4 regions of the Rhizobium sp. WW_1 genome follow, and region 2 is predicted to be linked to each of the others. Evidence: predicted binding sites of a transcription regulator. Region 2 holds the regulator's gene; each other region holds the start of a gene.
The links. Region 2 encodes PhoB, which activates phosphate uptake and scavenging genes when phosphate is short. Its sites were predicted from a motif close to TGTCATNNANCTGTCAT; they were not measured.
Positions count from the first base shown of each region.

Region 1: a site for PhoB is predicted at 5,680-5,696, ahead of BJ928_RS24875 (LTA synthase family protein). Genes of this name have one in related genera too.
Region 3: a site for PhoB is predicted at 3,295-3,311, ahead of BJ928_RS14530 (inorganic diphosphatase). Genes of this name have one in related genera too.
Region 4: a site for PhoB is predicted at 1,914-1,930, ahead of BJ928_RS22235 (1-acyl-sn-glycerol-3-phosphate acyltransferase). Genes of this name have one in related genera too.

Region 1 covers NZ_RAIN01000009.1:128,523-136,414, forward strand. Annotated here, with positions in the region: gene BJ928_RS24850 (NADP-dependent malic enzyme) at 1-149, shown strand, start outside; gene BJ928_RS24855 (hypothetical protein) at 295-1,047, shown strand; gene BJ928_RS24860 (ankyrin repeat domain-containing protein) at 1,099-2,826, opposite strand; gene BJ928_RS24865 (TolB family protein) at 3,004-3,831, opposite strand; gene BJ928_RS24870 (NAD+ synthase) at 3,862-5,541, opposite strand; gene BJ928_RS24875 (LTA synthase family protein) at 5,732-7,663, shown strand.
Region 2 covers NZ_RAIN01000001.1:1,026,099-1,033,990, forward strand. Annotated here, with positions in the region: gene BJ928_RS04845 (DNA helicase) at 1-177, opposite strand, end outside; gene apaG (Co2+/Mg2+ efflux protein ApaG) at 789-1,181, shown strand; gene BJ928_RS04855 (Hsp33 family molecular chaperone) at 1,201-2,190, opposite strand; gene argF (ornithine carbamoyltransferase) at 2,239-3,156, opposite strand; gene BJ928_RS04865 (aspartate aminotransferase family protein) at 3,230-4,429, opposite strand; gene BJ928_RS04875 (GcrA family cell cycle regulator) at 4,855-5,385, shown strand; gene phoB (phosphate regulon transcriptional regulator PhoB) at 5,472-6,155, opposite strand; gene phoU (phosphate signaling complex protein PhoU) at 6,187-6,900, opposite strand; gene pstB (phosphate ABC transporter ATP-binding protein PstB) at 6,952-7,767, opposite strand; gene pstA (phosphate ABC transporter permease PstA) at 7,782-7,892, opposite strand, start outside.
Region 3 covers NZ_RAIN01000004.1:299,471-307,362, forward strand. Annotated here, with positions in the region: gene BJ928_RS14515 (glycosyltransferase) at 8-1,072, opposite strand; gene BJ928_RS14520 (SDR family oxidoreductase) at 1,315-2,109, opposite strand; gene BJ928_RS14525 (GlxA family transcriptional regulator) at 2,304-3,242, shown strand; gene BJ928_RS14530 (inorganic diphosphatase) at 3,360-3,962, shown strand; gene BJ928_RS14540 (hypothetical protein) at 4,259-4,444, opposite strand; gene BJ928_RS14545 (hypothetical protein) at 4,665-5,252, opposite strand; gene fdhA (formaldehyde dehydrogenase, glutathione-independent) at 5,730-6,920, opposite strand; cobalamin riboswitch at 7,145-7,343, opposite strand; gene BJ928_RS14555 (beta-galactosidase) at 7,498-7,892, opposite strand, start outside.
Region 4 covers NZ_RAIN01000007.1:312,043-319,934, forward strand. Annotated here, with positions in the region: gene BJ928_RS22230 (AAA family ATPase) at 1-899, opposite strand, end outside; gene BJ928_RS22235 (1-acyl-sn-glycerol-3-phosphate acyltransferase) at 926-1,870, opposite strand; gene BJ928_RS22240 (tyrosine recombinase XerC) at 2,117-3,052, shown strand; gene BJ928_RS22245 (TraB/GumN family protein) at 3,183-4,274, shown strand; gene BJ928_RS22250 (DUF2867 domain-containing protein) at 4,252-4,764, opposite strand; gene BJ928_RS22255 (insulinase family protein) at 4,866-7,724, opposite strand; gene lpdA (dihydrolipoyl dehydrogenase) at 7,838-7,892, opposite strand, start outside.

The DNA.
Region 1 (7,892 bases), on a different contig from region 2:
TGGTCAAGACCATGACCGATGGCCTGCATGTCGGCCCGATCCTGCTCGGCACGGCGCTGCCGGCGCACATTCTCTCGCCGTCCGTCACCTCGCGTGGCGTCGTCAACATGGCGGCTCTTGCGGTCGTGGAAGCATCCCAGCCTCTCTAAGCACAATTCTCGCAGCCGCCATTCGCGCGGCTGCGAGCTGCAATTTCGTAAAAATCCTCTCGAAATCCATGCTTTTTCATGGATACGTTGTTAAGCTGTGACGTGTAATCTTCAGCGACCTAAAACCGCTTTCGAGAGCAGAACCGTGAACCGCGGCACAAAACACGCTTCCCTTGCCTTGCTGTCCCTGCTGACGGCCACGCCGGCCCTCGCACAGGCGGACCTTTGCGACGAGTTGCGTGGCCGCTACGTCGATATCAGCGAAGTGATCGGCGCCAGCCAGGAAACACGCCAGCTTTCCCGCGCCATCGTGCAGCAGAACCTGATGATCCGCCGAACGATGAGCGACCTGCGCAACCAGGGCTGCTTCGAAGATAGCAGCATGGTGATTGTCGGGCAGGACAATCAGGGCGCCTGCGACGACATGCGGCAATCGATCGATGGGATGCGGCACGATCTCTCGCTGCTGATGGATCAGCGTGAGCAAAGCGTCGGCCGGGTCGATGCCGTCGCCATGCAGCGCCGGCAGTTGCTGGATACGATGCAGCGCAACGGCTGCAGCTTGCCGGCTTCGGCAACGCCTGACATCGTCATCGACACCCGCACGAAGCTGGACGCCTATGCGCCGCAGGAACAGTCCCTGGCCAGGCCGGAAAGCTCCATCACCGTCATCGAGACGCCGCGGCTGCAGAAGGATTCCAGCATCCAACAAAAGCAAGCGCCGCCAGCGTCGACACCGAAGGTGACGCAAGCGCCGCCGCAACAGTTTCCACCCGATCGACCCTATGATCCTTCGGCCCATAAGGTGCGCCAGGTCGGACCGCAATTCCTGGCGACAGATCAGGGCAGCATCGACCTGAAACATCCGAAAGACGCCGGACCACAGCCGACGCAATGAGGCGGCCAGACGCTTCTCGTCTGCGCCCAGCCACCGTATGTCCTATCGTTTTCAGGCCGTCGTCGGCTGGCGCAGCAACGAGACGATGGTCTCGTCTCCCGTATCTTTGGCGAGATCCCGATAGGACCGCCCCGAGACGTCCCTCACCGAACGCTCCGCGCCATGCTCCAGCAGGAAGCGCACCGCCTCTGTCCGCCGATTGACGATAGCAAAGCCGAGCGGCGTCATCCAATCGCGATCGGTCGGCTGCCCATCAGTGCCGAACTCCCCGAAGCGGATGTTCACCTGCTCGGGATGCTGCCTGATGACATCCGCAAGCTGATCGAGGAGACCGAAGGCCGCCGTCGCGAAAATATCCGAAGGATAGGCCTTCAGAAACTCGACCATGTCCTGCTTGCCATTGTATTCGGCCCAGCCGATCGGCCCGGAATGGAAATGCGGATCGCGAATGGTCGCATCGGCGCCATGCTCGATCAGGAGCTTCGCCATCTCGATATGGCCGTGAAGTGCGGCCTCATGCAGCGGCGTGCGGCTGGTCATGGCATTGACGTCGAGGCCCAGGGCAAGCATCCGGCGCACGGCTTCCAGGTCACTTTCGCCGGCGGCATCATGCAGCATCGCGGGATGGGCCTTCTGCATCGCAGCCAGAATGTCACTGGACGGCTTCATCGCAAGCAGTTCCTCGAGCGAAACCTCCTTGCTCATGACCTTGATATAGAATTCGTCCTCCGGCGCCAGGTGAACCGCAACTGCGCCCTTGCGCACGAGATATTCAGCCAGCTCGCGATCGCCACCAAGCCGAGCCCATTGGAACGGCGTTCGCCCGTTGACCACCTTGAGGACATCGGCGCCATGATCCACCAGAAGGTGGACCCGCTCACTCATGCGATGCTCCAGCGCCCAGGCAAGCTGGTAGTCGAAAACAGTCTCGGAGTTTTCGGCGAATTTGCCGTCTTCGCGCACCAGCCAATTGTTCCTATCCCTGGCGGACAAGCCGTGTTCCAGCAGCAGTTTCAGGCATGTATCGTCCGGCTCGAACATACGGTTATAGAGCGCCTGGCTGTCATTGGCTTCAGCTCCCGCCTCAAGCAACAGGCGCGCGAAAGCCTCGCAATCGGGATGCGGCGGCTGGCGAAGCTTGCCCGCCTCGCCCTCGCCGAAGACGCCGGTCAGAACAGTGAAGCGATACTGGCCGTTGTCGAGGAAGAAGGCATTGACGTCGGCTCCGCGCCTGACAAGCTCGCGGGCGGCCGGCAGACTGGATCGACCCGGCAGGCGGGCATAGGCGGCATACATCAACGGAGACCAGTCGTAGGGCCCTGCCTTGCGATCGAGAAGCTGCGGCTGACGATCGAGCCAACGACTTAAACGATCGGCATCTCCAAGCGCGGCGGCGACATGGATATTCTCGCCTGCAATATCGGGATGCTCTTCAAGCAGCTGCAGCGCCTCATCGAACCGCGCTGGATCGGCTGCGATATTGCCGAAATAGGAGACGGTCGCCAGCGACAGGAAACGGTTTGCAAGCTGATCCCGCGGAACATGCCTGCGATCACCGCTTTCCAGATGCGTCTTGAGCTTCGTCCAGCTGGAGAAACCGAACTCGCGGGCAAGGACGAGCTGAATGTCCTGCAATCCGACATTGTCGACGTCGGCAAAATAGGGCGCAACGCGACTGCGCGCCGAAGCATCGCCGGCTTGAATCGCCTTGAGGAAAGACTTTGCCTGCTTTTTCAGGGAATCGAGTGTGGCGTCAAACGCCAGAGAGCGCGTGGTCAAAATAGACCTCCTTCCATTTACGTCCGGTATCCGCGCCCACAGACTGAAAAGAGGTGTGGCAGTCTCGTATTCTATGCTTCAGGTGGGCCTTGCCCTTCCCGCGGATCGGATGCGCCCTGAGAACGGACCACATCTATCGCGCGAGATGCTGTCTGTCCAGAGGCCATGATTTGGAATTCAGGTCGGCTCGTAGCGCACATAGGCGAACTCGTCACCATTCGGCGACCAGTTCGGCACGTTGATCGATCCCTGCCCGCCGAAGAGCTCGAACAGGGTCGTGATATTGCTACCATCCATGTCCATCAGCCGCATCCGCACATTCAGGTCGCGCGGATGATCGAAGACATCGGGGTCGTAGGAGATCAGCACGACCTTGTCGTTCTTGGGCGACGGATGTGCGAACCAGTTGCCGTAATTGTCGTAAGTCACCTGTTCCAGACCCGTGCCGTCGGGATGGATGCGCCAGATCTGCATCAGGCCGGTGCGGCTCGAATTGAAATAGATCCATTGCCCGTCGGCTGAGAAATCGGGCCCATCATTGCGGCCCTCGCCATGCGTCAACCGCGTCTCCTCGCCACCATCGATCGAGATCGTGTAGATATCGAAAAGATCGTTGCGGATACCACAATAGGAGAAGCGCTTCCCGTCCGGCGACCATCCGTGCCAGTAGGACGGCAGATTGGTCGTGACCTGCCTTGGCGTGCCGCCCTCTGCAGGCAGAACGTAGATGCAGGCCTTGCCGTGCTCGGTCTTGTCGGAAATGGCGATCAGAGAACCATCTGGCGAGATGCCGTGATCATTGTTGCATCGCGTGGCGAAGCCTGTATCGACACGTGCAATCCCGCCCGTGCCATCCAGAGGCAAGCGATAGAGCAACCCGTCGCCGTTCAGCAGCAGATAGCGCCCGTCTGGCGAATAGTTCGGCGCCTCGACAAGCTCGTCCGTCTGCCAGACCACCCGGTTCTCCCCGGTGCGAATATTGTAGATCTCGACCGAACTGCGCATCTGTCCTTTTCCTGCCATCGAGCCGCGCGATCAGCGATCGCGGAACCGGTTGGTGATCGGATAGCGACGGTCGCGACCGAAATTCTTCTTGGTGATCTTCACGCCCGGCGCCGACTGCCGGCGCTTGTATTCTGCAAGATAGAGCAGATGTTCGACGCGATGCACCGTCGCGACATCGTGGCCGCGCGCCACGATCTCCTCGACCGACATTTCCTTTTCCACCAGGCATTCGAGGATATCGTCAAGCGCCGGATAGGGCGGAAGCGAATCCTGGTCTGTCTGGTTCGGCCTGAGTTCCGCCGAAGGTGCCTTGTCGATGATGTTGTGCGGAATTACCTCACCCGAAGGGCCGAGCGCGCCGGGCGGCACATGCAGGTTGCGCCAGCGCGAGATCGCGTAGACCTGCATCTTGTAGAGGTCCTTGATCGGGTTGAAGCCGCCGTTCATGTCGCCATAGAGCGTGGCATAGCCAACGGACATTTCCGACTTGTTGCCCGTCGTGACCACCATGGAGCCGAACTTGTTCGAGATCGCCATCAGGATCGTGCCGCGCGCGCGGCTCTGAAGATTTTCCTCGGTGATGCCGCTCTCGGTGCCCTCGAACAGATCGGACAGAGCCGAGGTAAATCCGGTAACGGGATCCTCGATCGGCACGATGTCATAACGGCAGCCGAGCGCCTTGGCGCAATCGGCCGCATCCTTCAGCGAATCCTGCGAGGTGTAGCGATAGGGCAGCATCACTGTGCGCACACGCTCCTCGCCGAGCGCATCGACGGCAATCGCAGCGCAGATCGCCGAGTCGATACCGCCGGACAGGCCAAGCACGACCGACTTGAAGCCGTTCTTGTTCACATAGTCGCGGAAGCCCAGCAGGCAGGCGCGATAATCGGCCTCTTCGCCTTCCGGAATATGCGCCATCGGCCCTTCCGCGCAGTGCCAGCCGTCGCCGTTCCTCTTCCAGGTCGTGACTGTCAGTGCGGTCTCGAACTGGCTCATCTGAAAGGCCAGCGTCTTGTCGGCATTGAAGCCGAAGCTTGCGCCGTCGAAGACCAGCTCGTCCTGCCCGCCAAGCTGGGCGGCATAGATCATCGGCAGGCCTGTTTCGATAACCTGTTTCAGCACGACCTGATGGCGGATGTCGACTTTGCCGCGATAATAGGGGGAACCATTCGGCGAGAGCAGGATTTCCGCACCACTTTCAGCCAGCGTTTCGCAGACGCCGAGCTCACCCCAGATGTCCTCGCAGATCGGAATGCCGAGCCGCACGCCGCGAAAATTCACGGGCCCGGGCATGGCGCCCTGATCGAAGACGCGTTTCTCGTCGAATTCGCCGTAATTCGGCAGATCGACCTTATCGCGGATGGCGATCACCTTACCGCCATCGAGCACCGCGACGGAATTATAGCGCCCGGTTTCATCCTGCCTGGGAAAGCCGATGATGACGCCGGGGCCGCCATCGGCCGTATCGGCAGCCAGGCTCTCGACCGCCTTCCAGCAGGCGCGAATGAAGGCTGGTTTCAGCACGAGATCTTCCGGCGGGTAGCCGGAAATGAACAATTCCGTCAGCAATACGAGCTGCGCGCCTTCGCGCGCGGCGTCGGCGCGAGCTTCACGCGCCTTGGCGAGATTGCCGGAGACGTCGCCGACCGTCGGATTGAGCTGCGCGACGGCGATGCGAATGGTGTGGGTAATCTGGCTTTGCTCTGTCATGCCATACATTTAGCGAGGGCGTCTTTCTTCCGCAACCGCCTTCCATCCCCCAATAGGCATCAAACGCCGCGCCATGCGCGGAGGCGGTATTTTCGCCCCGGAAAATACCCGGCCTGCCTTGCGGTTCATGCGTCATTCATGACAGAAGCATGACACTTTTATGAACGATACATAGCATTCGGAGACATCATTGGTCGCATTGGTCATCGAGTCCGCCTTGGCGGGCAGACTTGCTCTTTTCCAGAAGATCGGCGCAGCAAGACAGAAGTCCGCCACTCTACGTCTGCTTCTGAGCCTTTCGCTGACCTTGTTTTTCTCCCTGTCCATCGTGGTCGCGGTTGAATGGGTTGCGCGCGGCGAATTCGGCGCGGCTTGGTCCTATCTCCTTTCGACCTCCCGTCCCGGCTTCGCCACGATCGGCGTCGTTATGCTAGCCATGCTGATGCTGGATGCTCTGGTCTGCCGCGCGCATCTATCGGCCTTGATCGTCGCTCCGCTGCTGCTCTTGCCAGCCTTCATTTCCAGCCAGAAGCAGAATTATCTCTCCGATCCGCTCTATCCCTCGGACTTCTTGTTTGCGCGGCAGATCATGGAACTGATGCCGGTCATGGTGCGCGATCGCCCGTGGACGGCCGCAGCCCTCACAATCGGCATTGTCGTCGGGATTTCAGCCTTCATCATCGTCTGGCGCTACGTGCGGAGCCACGCCGTCGTGCTTTCGCGAAAGGAGCGCCTCGGCCGGCTTTCGGTCTGTCTCCCGCTGATGGCGCTTTTTACCTCGCAGATGAACCCGACCCAATATTCCTTCGTCCGCGAAAAACTCGGCATCATTCCGATCGTCTGGGACCAGACGGAAAATTACAGCCATAACGGCTTCATCGTCGCCTTCGTGTTGAATCTGCCCATGGCCGACGTCAAGTCACCGGCCGGATACGGACCTGACGCCATCGACGCCATGCCGGCCAGAAATTACGGCTATCTCTCCGGCCCGCGCCGGAAGCCCGACGTCATCATGCTCATGAGCGAATCCCTTTGGGACCCGACACGGCTCTCCAACGTCGCCTTTACGCCAGACCCGATGCCGACGATCCGCGCCAGACAATCGGGACATGTCTTCTCGCCCGAGTTCGGCGGCATGACCGCCAATGTCGAGTTCGAGGCGCTGACGGGCTTTTCCAATGCCTTCCTGCCCTATGGCAGCATTCCCTATCAGCAATATGTGCGCCGCCCAATGCCGTCGCTCGCCACCTTCTTCCGCGGCGAAGGCTATATGGCACGCGCGCTTCATCCCTTCAGCGGCTGGTTCTGGAACCGCAACGAGGTCTATCGCGCCTTCGGTTTCGAGGAGTTTCATACCCAGGAAACGCTGCCGCCCATGGACAAGCGCGGCATGTTCGCTGCCGACGATTCCCTCATGAAGGAAATCATGCGCGAAGGCGATGCGGCCGAGCGCCCGTTCTTCTTCTTTGCGGTCACCCTGCAGGGACATGGTCCCTACGAAGCCAATCGCTATGCCGAAAATACTGTCGATATCGCCGGTAACCTGAACGACGACGATCGCGCCGCACTCGCCACCTACGCCCAGGGCATGCGCGAAGCCGACGACAGCTTGAAGATGCTGATGGACTGGGCCCAAAAGCGCGAGCGCGAAACCATCATCGTCCTCTGGGGCGATCATCTGCCGCCCCTCGGGAAGGTCTATCCGAACACCGGCTATATGCCCCAGCCGGTCGCCACCCGCAAAGCCCCGCTCGATGTCATGAAGCGGGAACACGAGACGCCGCTTGTCGTCTGGTCAAGCAAGAAAGGCATTCGCAAGGACATCGGCACCATCAGCCCGTCGCAGCTGCCCTATCACCTGCTGAAGACCGCAGGCTACGAGCATCCTTTCTACACAGGCTTTCTCGGTCGCGTTCAAAGGAAATACAGCATCATCGACCGCTATCAGCTTACGAACCGCGACAACCATACCTTCCCGGATTGGGCGCGCAGGGAACAGGAGCTTGACCCGACGGTGCGCGACTATCGCTACCTGCAGCACGACATGATGTTCGGGCGTCAATATGGGTTGGAGCGCTTCTTCCCGTCCCATGCGCAATTGCTTGGCCTGGAAAACAGTTAGAGCAATTTCAGCAAAAGTGCGCCGGCTTTGTGGAGCCGGCGCGCTATTGCAGGAATTCGAGAGACAAGGAACGCATCTTGGAGACGATGTGTTTCGCCGGATAAGGGAATCCGCCCAAGCAACACACGCAACGGCTCTATGCCTCTTCAAGTTTGAAACCCTTCGGTCGTTGCATTTTTGCCCTTTGGTCTAATAGTTGCATTCAATGCCACCAGGACCTCGGAGCCCT
Region 2 (7,892 bases):
CGAATACAGCTCGCCGACGGGCACGGCTGCGCTCGTTTTGCTTGCAAGCAAGCTCCAACCTTCAAAACCCTCGCCGGCCGCGATGCGATCGAGTGCGGCGTGCAAGGGGATACTCTGCTGACGAGACAGGAGCCTCGCCTTGCGCTTCAAGTGATAAACAGGGGCGGAAAGCCTCATCTAAACCTCCTATTGCGAGCAATGACCGCAACCCCTCCTTATGCCAGGCGCTCAAACAGTCGGTTTGGATATTGACGGCCCCGCATGAAATATACTTTCCCGAGTGGAGGGGGGAGGCACGGGCCATGCCAGAATCAGACCATAACCGAAATTCGTCCGAGGGGGAATCTCACGCAACTCCCCGCCGGGGAACATAAGAGGGGAACGGCGGTTATATGATCCGGAGGTTTAATGGCCGGCATTCAGCTATGACGATCAATTCCTGAAGTGCACCTGTAATGCTCACAAGCGTATCTGCGCGCGGCAATATCCCTCGGCGGGCATTATGGTAGACAAGACTAAATGACGAGCAAAACAAGATACTTTGAGAACCAATTACTAACCTTTTTCACCGGCCGTAATAGCTGTATCTCGGAAAACTCCCTCCATGCGAGCGAGATTTCATCACACCGTTCCTTGACGGAACCGATCGGTTATAGGATACCGCTAGAGATCCTGCACTTTGCGGGAGTGGTGGAAAGCGGATAATATGCCGCAGACTTGAAAATGCTGAAACGGCAATGGGCTTGAAGGAGCGCTCGACGTTTCAGGACAGTGGCAAGGTATTAGGCATGTATCGCGCCCTAACACGCGACATCGAAGTGGTTGTAGAGCCGTTTTATCTGGAGGAGCAATCCGATCCGGACGACGATCGCTATGTCTGGGGATACCGCATCGTCATTTCCAACCACTCGAAGGACGCCGTGAAGCTGGTGACGCGCTACTGGCACATCACCGATATGAACGGCATGGTGGATGAAGTCACGGGTCCCGGCGTCGTCGGCGAGCAGCCGCACCTGAAACCCGGCGATACCTACGAGTATTCTTCCGGCTGTCCGCTGGACACGCCGTCAGGCATGATGTTCGGCCATTACCAGATGGAAACGGATGACGGGGAACTCTTCCATGTCAAGATCCCCGCCTTCTCTCTGGATACACCGAACCTTTTGCGTACGCTGAACTGAGCCAGCGCAACCGGCGGGATCAGGCCGCTTCTATTTCAGCCACTTCGAAGCGATAGGTCGTCGAGCAGAACTCGCAGGTCACGGCGATCTCGCCATTCTCCTGACTGGCCTCGATTTCCTCGGCCGTAAAGCCCTTCAACACGCCCTTCAGCTTGTCACGCGAGCAGGAACAGCGATCGTAGACGGCCTTCGGCTCATAGACGCGCACGCCGCGTTCATGGAAGAGGCGATAGAGAAGACGCTCGGTGCCGACCTGCGGGTCCGTCAGCTCATCGGCATCGATGGTTTCCACCAGGCTGCGCGCTTCCGCCCAGGCATCGTCCTCGACATGGTCGCGCGCGCCGGTATCGCCGTCGCCGCCGTGAATATCCGGATGGCGCATGCGTTCCGGCGCTTCGGGCAGGAACTGCGCAATCAGGCCGCCGGCGCGCCAGCGGTGACGCGGCTTGCCGTTCTCATCGCGGTCGAAGAGCTCTGCAGCCCCCAGACGCACACGCGTCGGGATCTGTTCCGATTGACGGAAATAGGTGCCGGCAATCTCCTCGAGAGAAGCGCCGTCGAGCGCGACGATGCCCTGGTAGGGCTGCGTGAAACGGCCCTGATCGATGGTGAAGGCAAGCACGCCCTTACCAAGCAGTTGCTCGGGCTCGGTCCGGCCTTCGGCGACCGCCTTTGCCAATGCCTCTTCATCGAAGCGGGCATAGGCGCGGACATTTTCCGGCGTCGAGAAATCGGCGACCAGAAGATCGACCGGACCGTCGCCCTTGGTCTGCACGGTGAACTTGCCCTCGAACTTCAGCGAGGTGCCGAGCAGGACAGTGAGGACGATGGCCTCGGCCAGAAGGCGCGCGACCGGCGTCGGATAGTCGTGCCGGGCGAGGATCGCATCCAGCAGCGGACCGAGCTGCACGGCGCGGCCGCGCACGTCCAGACCTTCCACCTGGAAGGGAACGACGTGATCGTCACCAGCGAAATCGAACTGACCCAGCGAGGCTGCATTTTCGGCCATTGCTTTACTCCTACTGCGCCCGCGCCCTCAAGACGCGGCTTCATATCCTCAGATCGCGCCCAGGCACCAAGCAAGAATCGACTTTTGCGCATGAAGGCGGTTTTCCGCCTCATCGAAGACAACGGATTGCGGACCGTCGATCACCTCGTCCGTCACTTCCTCTCCGCGATGGGCGGGCAGGCAATGCATGAACAACGCGTCTTTGCCGGCCTGTGCCATCAAAGCCTTGTTGACCTGATAGGGCTGGAAGACGTTGTGACCGCGTGCCCGGTGCTCCTGATTCATGGAAACCCAGGTATCGGTTACCACGCAATCGACGCCGGCGACCGCACGGTCTGCATCATGCGAGAGCATGATTTCGGCGCCCTCGTTGCGGGCCCAGTTCAGATAGTGATCCTTGGGCTCGGAACCAAGGGGTACGGCCATATTCATGCGATAGCCGAAGCGCGCCGCACCTTCGATCAGCGAATGCAGCACGTTGTTGCCATCGCCCGTCCAGGCAACGGTCTTGCCCTTGATCGGGCCGCGATGCTCTTCGAAGGTCATGATGTCGGCCATGATCTGGCAGGGATGGGTATCATCGGTCAACGCATTGATGACTGGAACGGTCGCATGTTCCGCCAGCTCCAGCAGGCGCGAATGGTCTGTCGTGCGGATCATGATGGCATCGACATAGCGCGACAGCACCTTCGCCGTGTCGCCGATCGTCTCGGCGCGGCCAAGCTGCATTTCGGTGCCGGAGAGGAACAGCGTCTCGCCGCCAAGCTGACGCATGCCGACATCGAAGGAGACGCGGGTTCGAGTGGATGGCTTCTCGAAGATCATCGCCAGCATCTTGCCGGCCAGCGGCTTGTCGGCCGTGCCGGCCTTCAGCGCGTTCTTTCGCACGATCGCGTCATCGATGATGTTGCGCAGATCGGCGGCCGGAACGGCAGAGAGGTCGAGAAAGTGTTTCGGAGAAGCCATGTCCTTACCTGTACTCCAGAAAAAACAATAACGCCCGCGTGGGGCAGGAACGCCCCGATTGCGGGCGTTGAGTTCAAGCCGATTTTTTGGTGCGGGCAATACGCGCACGTTCGGCCGCACGCTCGAGACGAGCGAGACCTTCGCGTGCCTCCTCAGCCGTCACGACCAGCGGCGGCAGCAGGCGGATGACGTTGTCGCCGGCCGGCACGCCAAGCAGATGCTCGGCGCGGATCGCCTGCAGCAGATCCGCCTGCGGAATGGCCGCCTTGATGCCGAGCATCAGGCCTTCGCCGCGTACGTCCTCGATGATATCGGGGAAGCGATCCTTGAGCGAGGCGAGCCCCTGGCGGAACACCAGCGCGATATCGCGCACATGCTGCAGGAAACCCTCTGCCAGCACGATGTCGAGGACGGCGTTGCCGACTGCCATAGCCAGCGGATTGCCGCCATAGGTCGATCCATGCGTGCCCGCCTTCATGCCCGAAGCGGCTTCCGCCGTCGCAAGGCAGGCACCGAGCGGGAAACCGCCACCGATACCCTTGGCGACCGCCATGATATCGGGCTTGATGCCAGCCCATTCATGGGCAAAGAGCTTGCCCGTGCGGCCGACGCCGCATTGGACTTCATCGAGGATCAGCAGCATGCCGTGCTCGTCGCAGATCTCACGCAGCCCGCGCAGGAATTCGTTGGTCGCCGGACGGATGCCGCCCTCGCCCTGCACCGGCTCGATCAGGATCGCGGCCGTCGCGTCGGTGATGGCAGCACGCACCGCATCGAGATCGCCGAACTGAACCTGATCGAAGCCCGGCGCCTTCGGGCCGAAGCCCTCGATATATTTCTCCTGACCGCCGGCGGCGATGGTCGCGATGGTGCGGCCGTGGAAGGCGCCTTCGAAGGTGATGATATGGAACTTTTCAGGATGCCCCTTGGCAAACTGATAGCGCCGCGCCGTCTTGATGGCGCATTCCAGCGCTTCCGCACCCGAGTTGGTGAAGAAGACCTTGTCGGCGAACGTCGCTTCCGTCAGCCGCTTCGACAGCTTCTCCTGGCCAGGCACCTCATAGAGGTTGGACAGATGCCAGACCTTGTCGGCCTGCGCCTTCAATTCGGCGACGAGATGGGGATGCGCATGGCCGAGCGAGTTGACAGCAACGCCGGCGGCGAAATCGAGGTAGCGCTCACCGCTTTCCGTGACCAGCCAGACGCCCTCGCCTCGCTCGAACCGCAGTGGAGCGCGCATGTAGGTGTCATAAAGCGGCGTGGTCTCGGCCATGGCCATATCTCCTCGATCACAACTTTAAGGACCGATCGCTTCGGCTTGATGAAACGGGTCCGAAAAAATCAAAAATGCCGCCTTGCGGCGGCCCGGGCACTATTGATGTTTTGCACCGCGATGTCAACAAAACTGGCGCTTTGGCAGGTGCGAGAAAGCGCTTGCGGGCAAAAGAGATGGGTTCGACGGCGGCTATTGCAGAAATGCCACGCCCGGACAGCAAGTTGGGGAAAACCTCGAAATCGATTCCTCAAGATTCCGCCGACTCTTGTCACGGAGTCAGCCTCACACTAGGTTAAAAAGCAATTGCTAGACTGCATGCGGCGGAACTAGTCACCACAATTTTAGAGCGTTTCGTGCCTCGTTCCCATCCGAGGCAATGGTGAGGGATTCTGCCATCGGAAACGCGACAGCGGAGACAGGGCATGAATTGGACAGACGAACGCGTCGAGAAGCTGAAGAAGCTATGGTCCGAAGGATTGAGCGCCAGCCAGATCGCTGCGCAGCTCGGTGGCGTGAGCCGTAATGCCGTCATCGGCAAGGTGCATCGCCTGAACCTTCCCGGCCGAGCGAAGGCGGGCGGCACGACAACCGCAGCGCGCACGCCGAAGCGCAGCGCTGCCGCACCTCGCCCCGCCAGTTTCGGCTCGCGCGTTGCAACCCGTACGGTCGTCACCCGCCAGCAGGGCGCAACCATGCTGAAGGAAGAGATCGAGGTCGATTCCGTCAACGAAATTCAGTATCGCCCGGCTGCAAATGTCGTCGTTCCGATCTCCCGTCGCCTCGGCCTGACGGAACTGACGGAGCGCACCTGCAAGTGGCCGGTCGGCGACCCGCTGAAGGATGATTTCCACTTCTGCGGCAACGACAGCCCGGATTCGTCGCCCTATTGCACCTATCACCAGCGCCTGGCCTACCAGCCGGTGCATGACCGCCGGCGCAACAACAACGGCTGAAATCCAACGCAAGACAAAGAGAAACGGGCCCCTCGAGGCCCGTTTTCTTTTTCCGCCGCTATGTCGATGCCTGAGCGGCTAACCGCTCAGGCTTCCATGGAATAGCCCGCGCCGCGAACGGTGCGGATGACATCCTGCATATTGGAGAAATTCAGCGCCTTGCGCAGGCGGCCGACATGGACGTCGACGGTGCGTTCGTCGACATAGATGTCGTGTCCCCATACGCCGTCGAGCAGCTGCGAGCGCGAGAAGACGCGGCCCGGCGAGGACATCAGGAATTCCAAAAGGCGGAATTCCGTCGGCCCCAGCCGCACTTCGCGGCTCTTGCGATGGACGCGATGCGTCTCGCGGTCCAGCTCGATATCGCCGCAACGCAGCACCGTGGAGAGAACCTCCGGACGGGCGCGCCGCAGCATCGCCTTGACGCGGGCCATCAGCTCCGGCGTCGAGAACGGCTTGACGACGTAATCGTCCGCGCCGGTCGAAAGCCCGCGCACGCGCTCGCTTTCCTCGCCGCGGGCCGTCAGCATGATGATCGGCAGGCGCTCCGTCTCCGGCCGCATACGCAGCCGGCGGCAGAGCTCGATGCCGGATACACCGGGGAGCATCCAGTCGAGGATCAGAAGATCCGGGATGCGCTCCTGGAGACGCAACTCGGCTTCATCGCCTCTGAGGATGGTGTCAACCTCGAAGCCCTCGGCCTCGAGGTTGTAGCGCAGCAGAACGCTGAGCGCTTCCTCGTCTTCTACAACAGCAACTCTTGGAACCATGCGCCTATGGTCTCCCTTCTTCGCTTCCAGATTATTCCGTCACCGCGCCGACGGTATTGGCGGTATCGTCCTTCGGGCGCTCGCCTTCGGGCTGAGCACCCGTCGCCATGTAATAGATCGTCTCGGCGATGTTGGTGGCATGGTCGCCGATGCGCTCGATGTTCTTGGCGCAGAAGAGAAGATGCGTGCAGGTGGTGATGTTGCGCGGATCTTCCATCATGTAGGTCAGCATCTCGCGGAAGAGCGAGGTGTACATCGCGTCGATTTCCTCGTCGCGTTCGCGGATCGACACAGCCTTGTCCGGCGAGCGGGTGGCGTAGACGTCCAGAACTTCCTTGAGCTGGCTCAGAGCCAGTTCGGAGAGGTGCTCGATGCCGCGGGCGAGACGGCGCGGAACGCCCGTGCCCTGCACCGCGATGACGCGCTTGGCTGTGTTCTTGCCGAGATCACCGACACGCTCCAGATCGGAGGCGATGCGGATCGAGCCCATGATTTCGCGAAGGTCGGCGGCCATCGGCTGACGGCGGGCGATGGTGACGATCGCCTTGTCGCCGACTTCGCGTTCGGCATGATCGAGGATGACGTCGTCGGAGATGACCTTCTGTGCAAGAGCGGTGTCACTGTTGACCAGTGCGCGTACGCTGTCGCTGACCATCTGCTCGGCCAAGCCGCCCATTTCCGCAATGCGGCGCGTCAGGAACTTCAGGTCTTCGTCGTAGGCAGAGAGAATGTGAGTGGAGACCATTTTTCTATCCTCAAGGTGAACTGTGTGAAATGTGCCGCGCGCCTGACATCATCAACCAAAACGGCCCATGATGTAATCCTGCGTGCGGAAATCGTCGGGATTGGTGAACATCTTATCGGTGTCGTTCTCCTCGACCAGATGGCCGAGGTGGAACATTGCGGTACGTTGCGAAACGCGGGCTGCCTGCTGCATGGAATGCGTCACGATGACGATGGTGAAGTTTTCCCGAAGCTCGTGGATGAGATCCTCGACCTTGGCGGTTGCGATTGGATCGAGCGCCGAGCACGGCTCGTCCATCAGGATGACTTCCGGGCTGACGGCAACGGCGCGGGCGATGCACAGGCGCTGCTGCTGGCCGCCCGACAGGCTCGTGCCGGCGTCGTGGAGCCGATCCTTCACCTCGCCCCATAGACCGGCTTTCTGCAGGCTGGTTTCGACGATATGCTCGAGATCGGCTTTCGAACGATGCAGGCCGTGGATGCGCGGGCCATAGGCGACATTCTCGTAGATCGACTTCGGAAACGGATTCGGCTTCTGAAAGACCATGCCGACGCGCGCGCGCAATTCCACCACGTCGATGCTGTTGTCGTAGACATCCTGGTCGTCGAGCGTGATCTTGCCGGTGACGCGGCAGGTCTCGATCGTATCGTTCATGCGGTTGAGGCAGCGCAGGAAAGTGGACTTGCCGCAGCCGGAGGGGCCGATCAGTGCCGTCACCGTATTGGCACGGATCTTCAGATTGACATCGAAGAGCGCACGCTTGTCGCCATAGAAAACCGAAACGTCCTGGCCGATCATCTTGTAGGGGATCGTCATCATCTTCCTGGTCAATGCTCTTTCGCTTGCGGCTTCCGTCATCATGTTCATTTTCCGGCCCTCCCCTACCAGCGCCGCTCGAAACGGCGGCGCAGCAAGATCGCGCCGATATTCATCGCGACAAGGAAAAAGAGCAGGACGATGATGGCACCGGACGTTCTCTCGACGAAGGCACG
Region 3 (7,892 bases), on a different contig from region 2:
ACTCGATCTACCCGATCGCATGTCTGATGGTTTTCGAAAGACGCAAGAGCAACCGAGGCCTCGACGAGGCGACAAGCTTCCAGGACAGAATAGTCCTTGCCATGTTTCGAGGAAGCACGCCGATTGAAAGAAACCATCCGGCCAGCACCAGGCGACGTTTTCGCGATGCTTTCATTTTGAGGCTCGCAACGGCGCCAGCCGCAGCCAGCGAGAGCCTGGAATCATCCGCAACCGGATGCTGACTCCTATCGATGCAAAGCGATGCCAAACGCTCCTCCAAATGCACGGGATCGCGCAGACCGGCATTGTCGGGCACATCCAATCCAATGTCCGCCGCCTGATCCGACAATGCTTTCAATCGGCGAAAATCATGCGCAATACGCCACCGTGCACGCTGGCCGAGTTTTTCGGCAAAGACGGAGTGATTGGCGCCATGAATGCGGTAAGCGCCAAGGCAATCCTCGATCGACGTCACCTCGCCGTGGAGCGGTGCCACCGTTGCAAGATATCCATCCGCACCCTGCCGGAACTCCGGCTCCGGGACTGGCATCACCCTGTCCAGCACCGAGCGCTTGAACGCCAGACCGCTTGTAACGGTCGTTTGATAGCGACCCTTGCGCAACAGTTCCGGGATGACATCGCCGGAATCGAACGGCAATTCCATCGGCGGAAATATATCCTTCACATGCATCTCCTCATCAACGATATGCAGCCGGAACTGAACCTGCGCCGTCTTCTCTTCCCATGCTTCGACAACCTCCGACACCGCATTCGGATAGAGATAATCATCCGCATCGAGAAACAGTACGATCTCGCCGTGACTGGACGCAAAGCCTGTATTGAATGCTGCAGCATGTCCGCCATTCACTTCGCGCAGACACGTTCTTATTCTAGAGCCATAGGAGGCAATGACATTCGCCGTCGCATCGCTCGACGCATCGTCGACGACGATGACTTCGGCGTCGGCGTAATCCTGCTCCAATGCGCTGTCGATGCTACGCTTCAGAAAGTGGGCGTAGTTGTAATTTGCGATAACGATTGAAACGGGCGTGCGATCTTGGATGGAATACATCGCATTGAACCTCGCAGATCTGCTTTGGTCGCGGCGAACCTTCTCATTCAGGTCCCTATAGATAAAGCGATTCCCACCGCGATATACCTCGGTGTATGGGTCGCATCTCATGAGTATATCAGGCGCGAGATGTCTGGATCGTATCGATCCACCTTGCTCTTTCGAGCCTCGTCAGTTTTATGGCTTTTGAATGACCGGCCCTCATATGTGAATGCCGGTCGTTCCATTCAGTCGATCAACTTCTATTTCACCTGATAGCGTCGAGCTGCAGCCGATCGCGACAGATTGGGCTTCAGCGCCTCTCGTGCAGCTTCATAGGCCTGCTGCAATCCGACATCTTCGAGAGCCGGGATCGTCGCGAGCTCTCCCTGATCAAACCCCACCAGAGCGGCATCGACCATGTCCTCAGTCGACATGACGATTTCCGACGGCAGATGCTCGACGGAGATGCCGGCAACCGACCAGAATTCCGTGGCGGTCGCGCCGGGCAGAACCGCCTGTATGCGAATGTTCTTTTCCGCCAACTCGTGCTTCAGCGATTGGCTGAAGGCCAGCACGAAGGCTTTCGTGCCACCATAAACGCCGTTCAGCAATTCCGGTGCGATTGCCACGATCGACGCGATATTGATGATGGAACCGCCCCCGCGCGCCACGAAGCCCGGCACGGCGGCATAGGTGAGCCGCATCAGTGCCGTAACGTTCAGATCGATCATCTGCTGCATCCTGTCGACATCCGCCTCCAGCAAGGGGGCCGCCCCGCCGAAGCCGGCATTGTTGACGAGAAGCGTGATCGCCTCGTCCGTCTTCAAGACATGCTCGATGCGGCGAAGATCGCCCGAAGCGCCGAGATCCGCCGCGATGACGTCGACCTTGCGCCCCGTCTCCTTGCGCAGCCTATCTGCGATCGCCGAAAGCCGTTCTTCATTGCGCGCCACCAGAATGAGGTCGAAGCCGCGATTGGCAAGCCGATGCGCGTAAACAGCGCCAATGCCCGATGAAGCGCCTGTGACCAATGCCTTGCCTAGTGAATTTGTCATTGTTTCCATTCCTTGTGCTGCGGCGTTGTCATCCCGCGTGCAGAAACAATACGCGTGAATGCTGATGACCGAAATGTCATATTCACAGCGTTTTAAGACATGATCTCCTGAGTGCTCGCCATAACCATGAAGAAATCACTGCTTCTGGTGGCGGAGAAGTGCTATAAGCACCTTTTCCAGCCGCGAGTTTTGCCATGCATTCCATTGGATTTATCATCTTCCCCGGCTTTCAGGTCATGGGATTTACAGCAGTGACCGCCTTTGAGATCGCAAACCTGGCAAGCGGGCGGGAACTCTACCGCGTGACGCTTCTTTCGGAGGCAGGAGGACTTGTGCGCTCGTCTGCGGGCTTCAGTGTCGAAACGGAAGCCTTTGGCGATGCTATTTTCGATTCCGTTTTTATCGGCGCGGCCACGGAGATCTCGCCCACGTCTTCCACAATCCTCGACTATATCCGTCAGGCGGCAAAATTCGCCCGGCGTGTCGCGGCGCCTTGCACAGGCGCCTTTGCTTTGGCGGAAGCCGGTCTGCTCGACGGTCGCCGCGCAACGACACATTGGATCTTCGCACGGGAACTCCGGGATCGCTTCCCAGCTCTCAAAGTCGATGACGACAAGATTTTCATCATCGACGGGTCCATCTGGACATCGGCCGGCATGACCGCCACCATCGACCTCGCTCTTGCCATGATCGAGAAGGATCACGGAGAAGAGCTGGCGCGAACCGTGGCTCGAAAGCTTGTCGTCTATCATCGCCGTGCCGGCGGCCAGTCGCAATTTTCGACCCTTCTGGAACTGGAGCCAAAATCCGACCGTGTTCAACGCGCGCTCGACTTTGCGGGAAGAAACCTGCGCAAGATCGTGTCGGTCGAGGAACTGGCCGAGGCGGCAAGCCTCAGCCCCCGCCAGTTCAACCGGGTCTTCCGCAGCGAAACCGGCCAGTCGCCCGCCAAGGCGATCGAGAACCTGCGTGTGGAGGCAGCAAGGCTGATGATCGAAGACGGCCGTCATTCAATGGATGAAATCGCTACCGAAGTCGGCTTTGCCGATCGCGAACGCATGCGCCGCGCCTTCCTGCGCGTCCTCGGCCAGCCGCCGCAGACGATCCGCCGCAATGTGCGCGCATTCGGATAGATGCAGCAGCAAAGGCCGGACATAGGCACTTAGCTGTGCATTCAGCAGTTCATGTCACAAGCCCGTAACAACCCCTGATTAGGTCGACTACGTTCAACCTTAACGCGGGGGCGTATTATGAAAAAGCTTATCTCCGTCATTGCAATGACGGTTCTTTCCAGCAGCATTGCTTCGGCAACCGATTACGTATCCTACATCGATTATCCTCAGCCGAAGGATGAAAGCCGGGAATTCTACACCGCGATCGAGATTCCGGCCGGCAGCTTCACCAAGTATGAAATCGACGCCAAGACCGGTCACATCGTCGTCGATCGCTTCCAGTCCATGCCTGTCGCCTATCCGGCCAACTACGGCTCCATCACCAGTTCGCTCGGTGGCGACGGCGATCCGCTCGACGCTATCGTCTATACGCGCGAACCCATCGTTCCCGGCGCCATCGTTCGCGTGCGCGCAATCGGCGTGCTGAAGATGATCGACGGCGGCGAAGTCGACAACAAGATCGTTGCCGTGCCGACGACGAAGATCGACCCGACCTACGACAGCATCAAGGAAATCTCCGATCTTCCCAAGGTCGAGCAGGATCGCCTGCAGGCGTTCTTCCGCGTCTACAAGCAGCTTCCCGATGCCCGCAAGGTCGTCGAGGTCGGTGGCTTCGACAATGCGGAAGCGGCCAAGAATGAAGTCGCCGCCGCCCTCAAGGCATACAGCGAGAAAAAGTGAAATCGACCGGAAGGGGCGGCAGGCGCCGCTCCTTCCGGATTGCCGCAGAGCGCGGAGCAAACTTTCTCAAGGCCGAGCGCATCGCGCCCCCTCGATCAGCCGGCCAAGGAAGAAGCTTCGCTCAACGCATTGACCTGCCGCAACCTCCTGCCGTCCTCTGCGGAAGGAGAGCCGAACCGGCGGCGATATTCGCGGCTGAACTGCGATGGGCTGTCATAGCCGACGGCAAAGACGACTTCGGCGCGAAAGTCGTAACCTCATGGATGACGAGTGAGGCATACATGGCTGCGTGCAAGCTAAAGGAGGTTTTCTGGATCGACGCTGCCGATCATGTCGATCCCTACGACAAAAGACGAATATGTCTCGCCTGCGATCACCAAGCTCGCCTCCTTCTTTGAATCGAGCCTCGCATAGAAGCGACTTATGCAATGGTGCTGCCTGAGTCTGCCTTGATCGAAATCCAGCTGCTCATCCTTGATCATTGAGTTGTATCAAACAACTCCGAATATGATCGCGATGCATCAACCGCTTCAATACGCAGCCACCTGATCAAGAGCTTCGAGCGGTTTGCTCCTGACCGCTCGGACTTGCCGACACTCGCGATCAGCCATAGACAAACGTGCGAGCCTGCAACAGCTCGCACGTTCGCCTCTATCAGAACGATAGTAAAGCAAAGCCCACATGAAGCAGGCTTCTTAAGTCTTATTCGGCTGCGCCAGCAGCCTTCGGCTTGCGAGTGCGCTTCGGCTTTGCTGCCTCTGCAGCGGCCGGTGCCGCTACTGGGGCAGCCTTTGCTGCGCGAGTAGCCTTCGGTGCAGCCTTGGCAGCTGCGGGCTTGACGGCGGCCGACTTTGCGGCTGCTGCTGGCTTGGCGGCCTTCGCCTTGGTCTTCGACGCCGCTGCCTTGCCTCCGGTCTTTGCCGCATTCAGAAGTGCGACACGACGCTGACGGTTCTGTTCGAGAGCCTGCCGGAAGCCGGTATCATGTTCTGCGTGATGGGCCAGATCATCGAGAAAATCTGCCACGTCCTTGACGCCATCAACAACGACATAGCTCAATCCACGACCGGCATTGACGGAATCGCGACCGACCGTCACACCGAAGCCGCCGGGAACACGCTGGAACCAAGTGGAGCGCCACTTCTTGAAGCCGGCCGCGTCACGCTCGTACTCCTCCAGATATGCCTTCTGTTCCGCCACTCGAGCACGAAATGTATCGACGACATTCCGCGTGCCAGCCTTCGGCTTATCAGCCTTTTTTGAAGTCCATTTCTCAAGAAAGTTTGCCATTGGTTCGATCTCTTCAGGTTAGCGTTCCTTGTCAAGCCGCCGTTGCTTAGGAAGCGATGACGAAGCTCCTCCGCATGGATGCCCGCATATATGTAAAGGATAGATGTATAATGGCAACATAATCCGACATTTATTGTCGATAATTAGCCACCAAAGTCGCCTCGCTGCCGCTTTTTGAGCCCGACAGGCGCGAATTTGCCGCTATCTCTCGCTGCGATCACTCGCGTCCAGCCAAGACTGGAGGCTTAGACGGGCCTTGCTGCAGCGCATATTTGCTTGAATTATCCTTTGGCGGCGCACAAGCCGGCAACTGCACGAATGGATCGGTTGATGCCGTCGCCGGTTCTTGCCGCCATTTCGTTGTTCGGCAAACTCCTATGCGTTGACCGATATGACATCGGGGGCGGAGATAGCAGCCTCCGCCCCCGTTCATATTCGCCTCGGGATCGACATGTGATCCCGATGAGCCTTTCTTCTTCAGGCCGCCCTTGTCAGCTCGCCATGCGGATCGAGCACGAACTTCGTTGCAGCGCCTTGATCGAAGCTCTCATATCCTTGTGCTGCATCTTCGAGCGAGATGATCTTGGCGTTGACGATGTCGGCAATCGGCAATCTGTCGTGCAGGATCGCCTGCATGAGTTGGCGATTATATTTAAGCACCGGCGTCTGACCCGTATGGAAGGATTGTGCCTTGGCCCAACCGAGCCCGAAGCGCAGAGACAGGCTGCCTTGCTTGGCAGCACTGTCTACGGCACCTGGGTCTTCCGTCACATACAACCCAGGAATACCGATCGAACCAGCCGCCCGAGTGATCTCCATCATCTGATTGAGCACGATTGCCGGCTGCTCGCCTCCCGAATGTCCGCGCGCTTCGAAGCCAACTGCATCGATCGCGCTATCTACCTCGTTGATGCCGACGACTTCCGCGATCATATCGCCGAGACGATCGCTCTTGGAAAGATCTATCGGCTCGAAGCCAACCTTGGCGGCATGCGCAAGTCTATCCTTGTTGAAATCACCGACCATGACGACAGCGGCACCCAGGATGCGGGCTGAAGCGGCAGCCGCCATGCCGACCGGACCTGCGCCTGCGACATAGACAGTAGAGCCGACACCGACGCCGGCACGAACGGCGCCATGAAAGCCGGTCGGCAAGATGTCCGACAGCATGGTGAGGTCACGGATTTTCGCCAGGGCCTTGTCACGGTCCGGGAATTTCAGCAGGTTGAAGTCCGCATAGGGTATCATGACATAGCGTGCCTGGCCGCCTATCCAGCCGCCCATATCGACGTAGCCGTAGGCACCGCCGGCACGCGATGGATTAACCGTCAGGCAGACGCCGGTATCCTGCGACTTGCAACAACGGCAGCGGCCGCAGGCAACATTGAACGGCACCGAGACGATATCGCCGACGTCGAGCATCTCGACATCGCTACCCTTTTCGATGATCTGTCCGGTGATCTCATGCCCGAGCACGAGGCCGGGCATCGCCGTCGTGCGTCCACGCACCATGTGCTGATCGGAGCCGCAAATATTCGTGGAGATCACCTTCAGGATCACACCATGCTCGATGCGCCGACCGTCCGGCGCCTCCAGTTTCGGATCGTCGATATCGCGAACCTCGACCTTGCCGGGCCGTAAATAGACGACGCCTCTGTTCCCAGTCATGCCATCTCCTCCTTGATTGAACGCTGGATCATGATTGCCCGAGATTTCGGGCCCTTTCGGATCGGCCCGCTCCTCAACGGGCTGAACAGCAGCAAAATCGGTCGCGGCAACCGCAAGCTTCTGCGGCGTCCGGCCGGCGCGTGCGCGACTGATATGGTGTTGCGAGATCGGAACGAAGTGAAGTCAAAACACCCGTATCCGCCTCTCGATCGCCCACCGCGATCAGTCGAGCCTGCATTCAAGGCTGGTTTCCGGGCTCGGACCTGTCCGCTCGGACACCTCGATACCTTCCCGGCTGTTCCGCCAGTGGCATCAATCGAGGCATTCGGTCCGCCACCGTTGCGGGGGCAGCACCGGCTTAAGACCGGTTTCCCAATTATCCGCCGGGGAAATCCCGACGGCACCTTGAACATGTCCAGAAGATCACGGGAGAAGGCGAGGCGCGCATAGGAAAACGACATCGGTGCCCTGTAAGACGACATCTGGCGTTTTCATGAAATCGACGCAGGAAGCGCCGCGACGCAAATGGCCGGCACGCGCGTCGGCCATTTGCGTCTTGTTGCTCGAGTGACGACGCTTAGCCGCCGTCGAGCCAAATCGCCACATCGACAGGCGCAAGCGTTCGATTGCCGACAAGGAATGTTGCACTCTGCCCTGCCGGTACTGTTGCCGCGACGCTTCCGTAATTGAAGGCGAAGTGCAGCCTTCCGCGCCGGGCAAGGCGCAGATCGCCAAGATCCGGCAAGCTGCCCACGCCGGCCCAAGCAAGCGTGTCACCCATCAACTTCAACAGGAACTCGTCACGCGGCAGCGTGGCGCAGTAGCGTGCGACATCATTGCCGATCACCGCCGGGGAATCCGAGCGATACTCTCCCTGGAATGTCGCAAGCACGGTTTCCGATGTCCGGATCGTTTCGCGCCAGACGGAGGTCTGGTGACTCGCATTGCCGTAAAGGACGGTCTCGGACTGAA
Region 4 (7,892 bases), on a different contig from region 2:
ATCAGCGGCGGTAGTCGATAGGACATCAGGGCGGCGGCAAGGCCAAGGAAGCGGATCTGGCCGTCCGATAATTCGCGCGGCTGGAAAACGCGGTTGGGAAACTCGGGCAACATCAGCCCGAAATCTGCCGTTTCCTCCGGCGCTGGCACGACGAGCCGCGCCCCGCCGAGGGCAGTGGCAATCACCCGGTCGAGCTCGACCGTATCTCCGCGAATATGCGCAAGCGTGGCGAAAACGGCGGCAATATTGGCGCCATCCTCATCCAGCATCGGCGACGTCACCGCCAGACACGGCGCGCGCAGCGGCGAACCGCGATCGGTGCGAAAACCATGAAAGAACCGCCAGGCGTCGACGGCGCGGCGGAAGGTGCCGATTTCCGGATAATGTCCGGCATCGCCGAGCAGCGCGATCGCGGTTTCCGAAGGCAAAGCCTGCTCGCGATAGGCCTCCATGCGGCCGGTCTCCCCGCGCACCGAAATGCCGGCCCCTTCGCGCTTCATCATCGTCACCGGCCGACGCCCGCCCTCGAACGAAAGCTCCTCGGCCTTGATTTCGGGCTCGAGCGAGAAACCGGCAGCACCTGGCGGCCGCATGCCGGCCTCGATCCAGTAGCGGAAGGTCGCCGCCCGCTCCATATCGAGCAGCTCGACATCGAAGCGGATGCGAGGCGACTCGTGAGAACGCCGCTTGCCAGACCACATGGCCGAGAACATGCCGCCTTCGCTGGAGATTTCATGCGCGAGCCGGCCGCGAACCGCCGCCTGCACCAGCTGCAACGAGCGATAGAGATTGGACTTGCCGACACCGTTCTCGCCGATGAACAGGTTGACATCGGCAAGATCCATGCGGATCGAGCGCAGGGAGCGGTAATTGCGGGCAAACATGGAGCGTAGCTGCATGCCACGCGGTTTAGCCGATTCCCCCCTCAAAGAGAATGCGAAACCAGGGACTCATCCTGCTTCGGGGGAACAAGCGGCGAGAAGCTTGCGTCGCCGTCGGCAGCAAGATCGAAGACCGTGTGCTTCTCCAGCGCTTTCGTCACCTCGTTTACGTCGCCGTCCAGATGTTCGACGGGAATGAGGTTGCCGACCAGGAAATCGAACCGATCGCCGCGCTTGTTGAGCAGCTCGTGGAAGACAGTCATGTCGCGCAGCTCGGTCGACCATTTGGCGAACCAGTAGAACAGGCCGGAATTGCGCGCCGTCAGATGCACGGGCAGGATCGGCAGATTGTATTTGCGCGCCAGCCCGACCGCCGAGGTTTTCCAGGGGCGCTCGTTCAACTTGCCGTTCGCCCAATAGGCGATGCGGCCGGAGGGAAACAGCACGGTCACCTTGCCTTCCGCGACGGCGCGGTTGGTCAGCTGCAGCGTCTCACGCGTCTTCGGCTTGCTCTTGTACTCCTCGCGCCATTCCACCGGGATAATCATCTCGGCAAACCGCGGATTGACACGCACCGCATCGCGATTGGCAAAGATCATCATGTCGGGACGGTGCGACTTCAGAAGATCGAAGACCGCAACGCCATCGGCAATGCCAGTCGGGTGGTTGCTGACGAGAATGAAGCCGCCGGAGGCCGGAATGCGGTCGGCATGGGTGACGCCGATGTCGAGCCGCAGCAGATCACTCATATATTCGAAGCACTGGAAGCCGGAAAGCTTGGCGACATCATCGGCGAATTCTATCGCCTTGTTGTAGCGCAGCAGCGTGTAGAGAAACGGGCGCATGACCGGCCAGAGCGGATTGCGCACGATCTTCTGACCGCGTTCGGCGATCAAAGTGTCGACGATATGTCCCGGCTGCCCCTGAGACACCAAAGCAATCGCCTCTGCAAGCTGTCCCAGTGCAGTTATCGAGCCGCGGCGAGCCATGAAGGGTCCTGAATGGTTGGGATATATTCTATCGCAATCGAATATGATCGAAGCATGACAAGCGCCTCGCATATGGAGGCCGAACCATCCGAGATCCGGCATCGGGCCATATGCAGTTTCATTGAAGTCTAGCCGAGTTCGCAGCACGGGGGAGAAACGTGCCGGAAGCAGCGGGAAAGTTAGCGATTCCATAACCTTCCTTCCTTCAAAGTGGCAGATGCGATCCGAATTTCAAGGGGTTTTCCACTGAACGAATTGTTGATCATCGCCGACTCAGGGTTGATGGCGGAACGCAGCCGCTGGCTCGATGCGCTTGGCCGGGAACGGCGGCTTGCCGCGCATACGCTCAATGCCTATGAGCGCGACACCCGGCAGTTCCTGACTTTCCTCACCGGCCACCTCGGCGGCCCGGCGACGATCGAAGATATCCATGCGCTTCGCCCCGCCGATTTTCGCGCATTTCTGGCCGCCCGCCGCAAGGATGGCGCGGGAGCGCGCTCGCTTGGACGCAATCTCGCAGGCCTACGCTCCCTGTTGCGCTATCTCGAAAAGAAGGGCCTGGTGAATGCTGCGGGTGCTGCCGCCGTGCGTTCGCCGAAACAGCCGAAATCACTGCCGAAGCCGCTCTCCGACAGACAGGCGATCACCGTCGTCAGCGACGAAGCGCAGCTACACGAGGAACCTTGGATCGCCGCACGCGACGCAGCCGTGCTGACGCTGCTCTACGGCTGCGGCCTGCGTATCTCCGAGGCTCTCGATCTGAAGCCGCAGGATTTTCCGCAGGGAGCGACCTCGCTGCGCATCACCGGCAAGGGCAACAAGACGAGACTGGTGCCGCTGTTGCCGATCGTTACCGAAGCGGTCGAGCAATACCGCAAGCTCTGCCCCTATCATCTCGAGGCCGATGGCGCCCTCTTTCGCGGCGCGCGCGGCGGCAAGCTGCAGCCGGGCATCATCCAGCACGGCATGCAGAAGCTGCGCGGCGCCTTCGGACTGCCTGATACCGCCACGCCGCATGCGCTTCGGCATTCCTTCGCCACTCATCTGCTCGCCGGTGGCGGCGACCTGCGCACCATCCAGGAACTGCTCGGCCACGCCAGCCTTTCGACGACGCAGGTCTATACCGGCGTCGATTCCTCGCGCCTGCTCGAAGTCTACGACCGCGCCCATCCGCGTGCATAAGGAAAGATTAACCGCTCGCGTTAAGGGAATCTCCGTCTCGTTCGCGTAAAGCAGAGCAATCTCCCGGCATGCCTCCCGAAAGCCGCTTTCGGGCGCTAGGGATCATGCTCTCTGCGAACGGACGGTTTTGATGATTTCTGCCCTCGGGTCCAAGACGATGCGATCGATGAAGCCGGCGCTCGGCGATATCATGCTGTGGCTTGCCACGGCCTTTCCGCTGATGCTCGCCATCCTGCTGGTCGCGACCATGCTGACGCTGCAACCGGCGCATGCCGAAGGTGGAGTATCCGACAGCTGCGGCGGCAAGGATCTCATGGCCGAACTTCAGAAGACCGACCCGGCAAAATACGCCTCGATCATCGCCGCCGGCGACAAGGTCGAAAACGGCAAGGGCACCTTCTGGAAGATCGAAAAGCCCGGCCTGAAGCCGTCCTGGCTGCTCGGCACCATGCATGTCTCGGATTCGCGCGTGCTCACCATGCCGAAAGGTGCGGCGGAAGCCGCTGCGGCGGCCGATGCGATCGTTGTCGAATCCGACGAAATCCTCGATGACAAGAAGGCAGCGGCCGCCCTCTTCGCCAATCCGTCCCTGACGATGCTCACCGACGGCTCGACCATCAGCCAACATCTCTCGCCCGAGGACAATGCCCAGCTGGAAGCGGGGCTGAAAGCGCGTGGCATAGCACTCGCCGCCGTTTCCCGCATGCAGCCATGGCTGATCTCGAGCTCATTCGAAATGACCGGCTGCGAGGTTCGCCGCAAGACCGCAGGCGCAAAGTTCCTCGACCAGAAACTGGCGACCGATGCCGCCGCCGAGGGCAAGAAGGTGGTCGGACTGGAGACGTTGGCCGAGCAGGCCAAGGCCATGAGCGACCTGCCGATCGCCCTGCATCTTAAATCGCTGATGCAGACGCTCGAACTGGGTGACAAGATCAACGATGTCAACGAAACCATGACCGGCCTCTATCTCGCCGGCAATATCGGTGCGATGATCCCGATGCTGAAGGTGATCGAACCCGACCAGAAGATCACCGACGACGACACCGCCGCCTTCGAGCAGCGCATTATCCTCGACCGCAACAAGGTCATGGCCGAGCGCGCAGCACCGGTTCTTGACAAGGGCAACGCCTTCATCGCCGTCGGCGCGCTGCATCTCGTCGGCGATCAGGGCCTCGTGGCTCTCTTCCGCAAGCAGGGCTTTACGGTAACGTCGGGGAACTGATCGCGCGCATCCGCTTGCCGAAATCGGCAAGCATCGTCGTGACGATCAGGCGGTGAAATGGCGCAATCAGCGCGATGTAGATCCGGCCAAGCAATATCTTTCGCCTGACCAGCGTGGTCGTATCGACCAGCCTATGCCCCGCGTCATCGTCCCGCACGTCGATGACGACGCGAAAATCGAGATGCCGGTCGTCGAAGCCGAGCACGACCTGACGGTCGGACTGGCTGACGACGGGAAAGAAGCCGATCCTTTCCAGGCCATCAGCTTGATCGCTCCGGGTGGTTCTCAATCCGAACCGGCCGGCCACGGCATCGCGCAATCGCAACAGAAGCCGCACCCACAGCGGAAAGCGGCCGAGCATGGCGCGCGCCGCAGCCATCGCCGTAACATCCGATTTCGGAATCCGCAGCTCGTAGCAATCCGCCCAATCCGCGCCGGGTAGCGCGGGATGCGGCACATGCGGCTTTACCATCGACGGTCTTGCTGACATCGCCTCATCCATCAACCTGCAACCACAGCAAACTAGCATAAGCTGCAGGCGAGCCCGACCGGCAAAAGCCGGCTGCGGCAATTTGGCCGGCTGATGGCAGGTCAGCGCACCGCCGACCCATTGGCCGGCAATATCTTGAGCCGCCAGAACCTGTCCGGCTTCAGATAGGTCGATGCTATCGCGCGGACATCGTCAGCGGTCACGGCTTCGTAGCCGCTGATGCCCTTGCGAATGCGGTCAAGACGCCTCGGGTCCGTCTGGGCATCGCGAAGGTTCTGGACCCAGTAGCCGTTGGCTTGCTGCGAACGCTTTACCGCTTCGATGATCGGAACCTTGGCCCGCGTCAGCTCGTCGGACGACACGTCGCCATTGCCAAGATCGGCGGTGATCTTGTCCACCAGCTCGAAGAAATGCTCCACCTTCGCGGGCGTAGTTTCGACGTAGAGATAGGCAAAGCCGTAGCCGGGGATTGATCTCGACAGATCGACCTCGCCCTGAGGGCTGTAGGTTGACCCCTCGGCAATGCGGAACTGATCGATTAGACGGTTCCGCAGGATCGCGCCCGCGACGTTCGCGGCGGCAGCCCGCGGCAGATCGGAGAGGAAATCCCCGATCGGGATCGCAACGGCGGCGCCGGCGCTATCGCTGCGGCCATCGTGGAGGCGAACGACCGGATCGGCCGTCGGCGCCGGGAAATGCACGCTGGAGCCGTCGACCCCATTCTCGTCGCTGCGAGCAGGCAAGGCGCCGAAGGTCTCTGCCGTCAGGCGAATGGCGTCGTCAACTTCGACATCGCCGGCAATGATGACCTCGATCGGCCCCTTTGCAAGCGAGGGACGCAGGAGGCCTTCGAAATCCTCCGGCTTGGCGTCGAGCAGCTGCGTCCGGTCCGGGAATGACCAGCGCGGATCGCCGGAATGCAGAAGGCCGGACAGATCGCGCCCGACAACGCTGCCCGGCGTCGCCTGAAGCTGGGGAAGCGTGTTGAGATAGGCTTGCTGAACCCGCTTGAAGACATCAGGGCGATAGGCCGGATCGAAGACATAGGCCGTCAGCAGCTGCAGCTGCGTCTGCAGGTCGCGCGGCCGCGTCGTGCCCTCGAATTTGAAGGCGGCATCCTGAATGGCGAAATCGATGCCGACGGTCTTCGCCGCGAATGCCTTCTGCATGTCGTCATAGCTGATGGCTTTCAGGCCGGACAGCTGCAGTGCCGGCGCAGCCCAGAGCGGCAGCGAGCGGTCACTCGGCAGGTCCATACGGCCATGTCCCACCTCGGCGCGGACCTGCACCTCATCCTGACGGTACTTGGTCGGCTTAATGGTCAGACGGACACCGTTGGCAAAGCGTACCATCGTGACGCCGAGATCATCGACCGTACGGCGCTCGACGACATCGCCCGGCTTGCCGAAGTCGGTATAGGGCCATGCGACCGCAGCCGCATGTTCCGGCGCCGTCACCGCCACGGCACGCGAATCGGCATAGGCTTTCTCGACAGCGGCATCCCCGCCATCAGGCATTTGCGGGATCTGCAACACCAGCTGCGGACCGTTGCCGGCAAAAACACGCTGAAGAACCTGGTTGACCTCATCCGCGCTCAGATCCTTCGTCGCGGCATCAAACAGCGCCAGGTCTTCCGCGGGCGAGGTGAAAACCATGCTCTCGCCGACGCTCCAGCTGAGCGCGCCGGCAATATCAGGGCTCGTGCGTGTCGCGGCTCCGCCTGCGCCCGCCTGCAGCGTCGAGCGCGTTTCGGCAATTTCGCGGTCGATCTCGCTCTGGTCTGCGCCGAACTGCGCAATGCGGCGCTGTTCCTGATCGATGGCCGCCAGGGCAGTCTGCCAATTTGCCGGATCGCTGTCGGCGGAGATCATCGCGACATGGGCTGACTTCAGGAGATCCTGCGCACCGGCCTGCGCGCTGACGAACGGCGGATTGGGCTGCTGCGCCAGAAGGGACAGGCGTCGGTTGAGAACGGCAAGGCCGATATCTTCGACGAGCTGCGCGCGGCGCGTGGCAACGGTATCCGGCGAGCTGTCGTAGGGCCGTGTCCAGGCAAGCTGCACCCGGGTCGCGGCACCCGGCACGACAACCGTGCCGACGCGCTCTCCATGGCTTTGGAGGGTGCCGAGATCAGGATCGGCCGGCGCTGGGCCGGTGGCCGCCCAATTGCCGAACCGGGAGCGGATATCGGCTTCGATGGCGGCGGCATCGATATCGCCGACGACGATCAGGGTGGCCCGATCCGGGCGATAATAGGTGTGGTAAAACTCTCTGAGCAGATCGACCGGGGCGTTGCTGATGATGTCTGTCTTGCCGATGGGCGAGCGCTGCGGCACGCGCTGCCCCGGCAGCAGTTGGGCAAGCAGTCCCGTTCCGCCGCGATATTGCGGCGTATCGCGCAATTTCTCTTCCGAAAGGATGACGCCGCGTTCGCGGTCGAAGGCGCCGGCATCGAGCGTCAGCTCGCTCGCCGTCTCGCGCATCAGCATCAGGCCGGTCGAAACCGTCTCCGGATTGGCTTCGGGCAGATCCAGCGCATAGACCGTTTCGCCGTAGCTCGTGGAGGCATTTGTGTCCGCGCCGAAAGCAAGACCCAGGCGCTGAAGCGTGCGTATCATTTCGCCTTCGGGAACATGGGTCGATCCCTTGAAGGCCATGTGCTCGAGGAAATGCGCAAGACCCTGCTGATCGTCACGCTCCTGCAGCGAGCCCGCACCGATGCGGAAGCGGATCGCCACCTGACCGGCCGGCGTCGCATTATGCATGACGGCATAGCGCATGCCGTTCGGCAAGGTGCCGAAGCGGATGCCCTGCTCCACTGGCAGATCGCTGACTGACTGCGGCCAATTCACGACCGGCGCTTCGGCCATGGCGGGCGCTACAACGGCCGCGAGGACTGCGAACGTCACTGCAATGAAGAGTTTCAGGGATGTGCGAACGGATAGGATCTGACGTGACATGCTTGCTCTGGTGGTGAGAACGAATGGATGATGCGATGCACGGGAGCGCCGTACATCGCATCATCAGGCAAGCATTGCAATCCCGGCGCCTGTTCCGCCGGGATCACGGGTTCTTACATGTGGATCGGCTTGAAGAAGGTCGCGAGCGCGGCTTCCTTGACGGCCTCC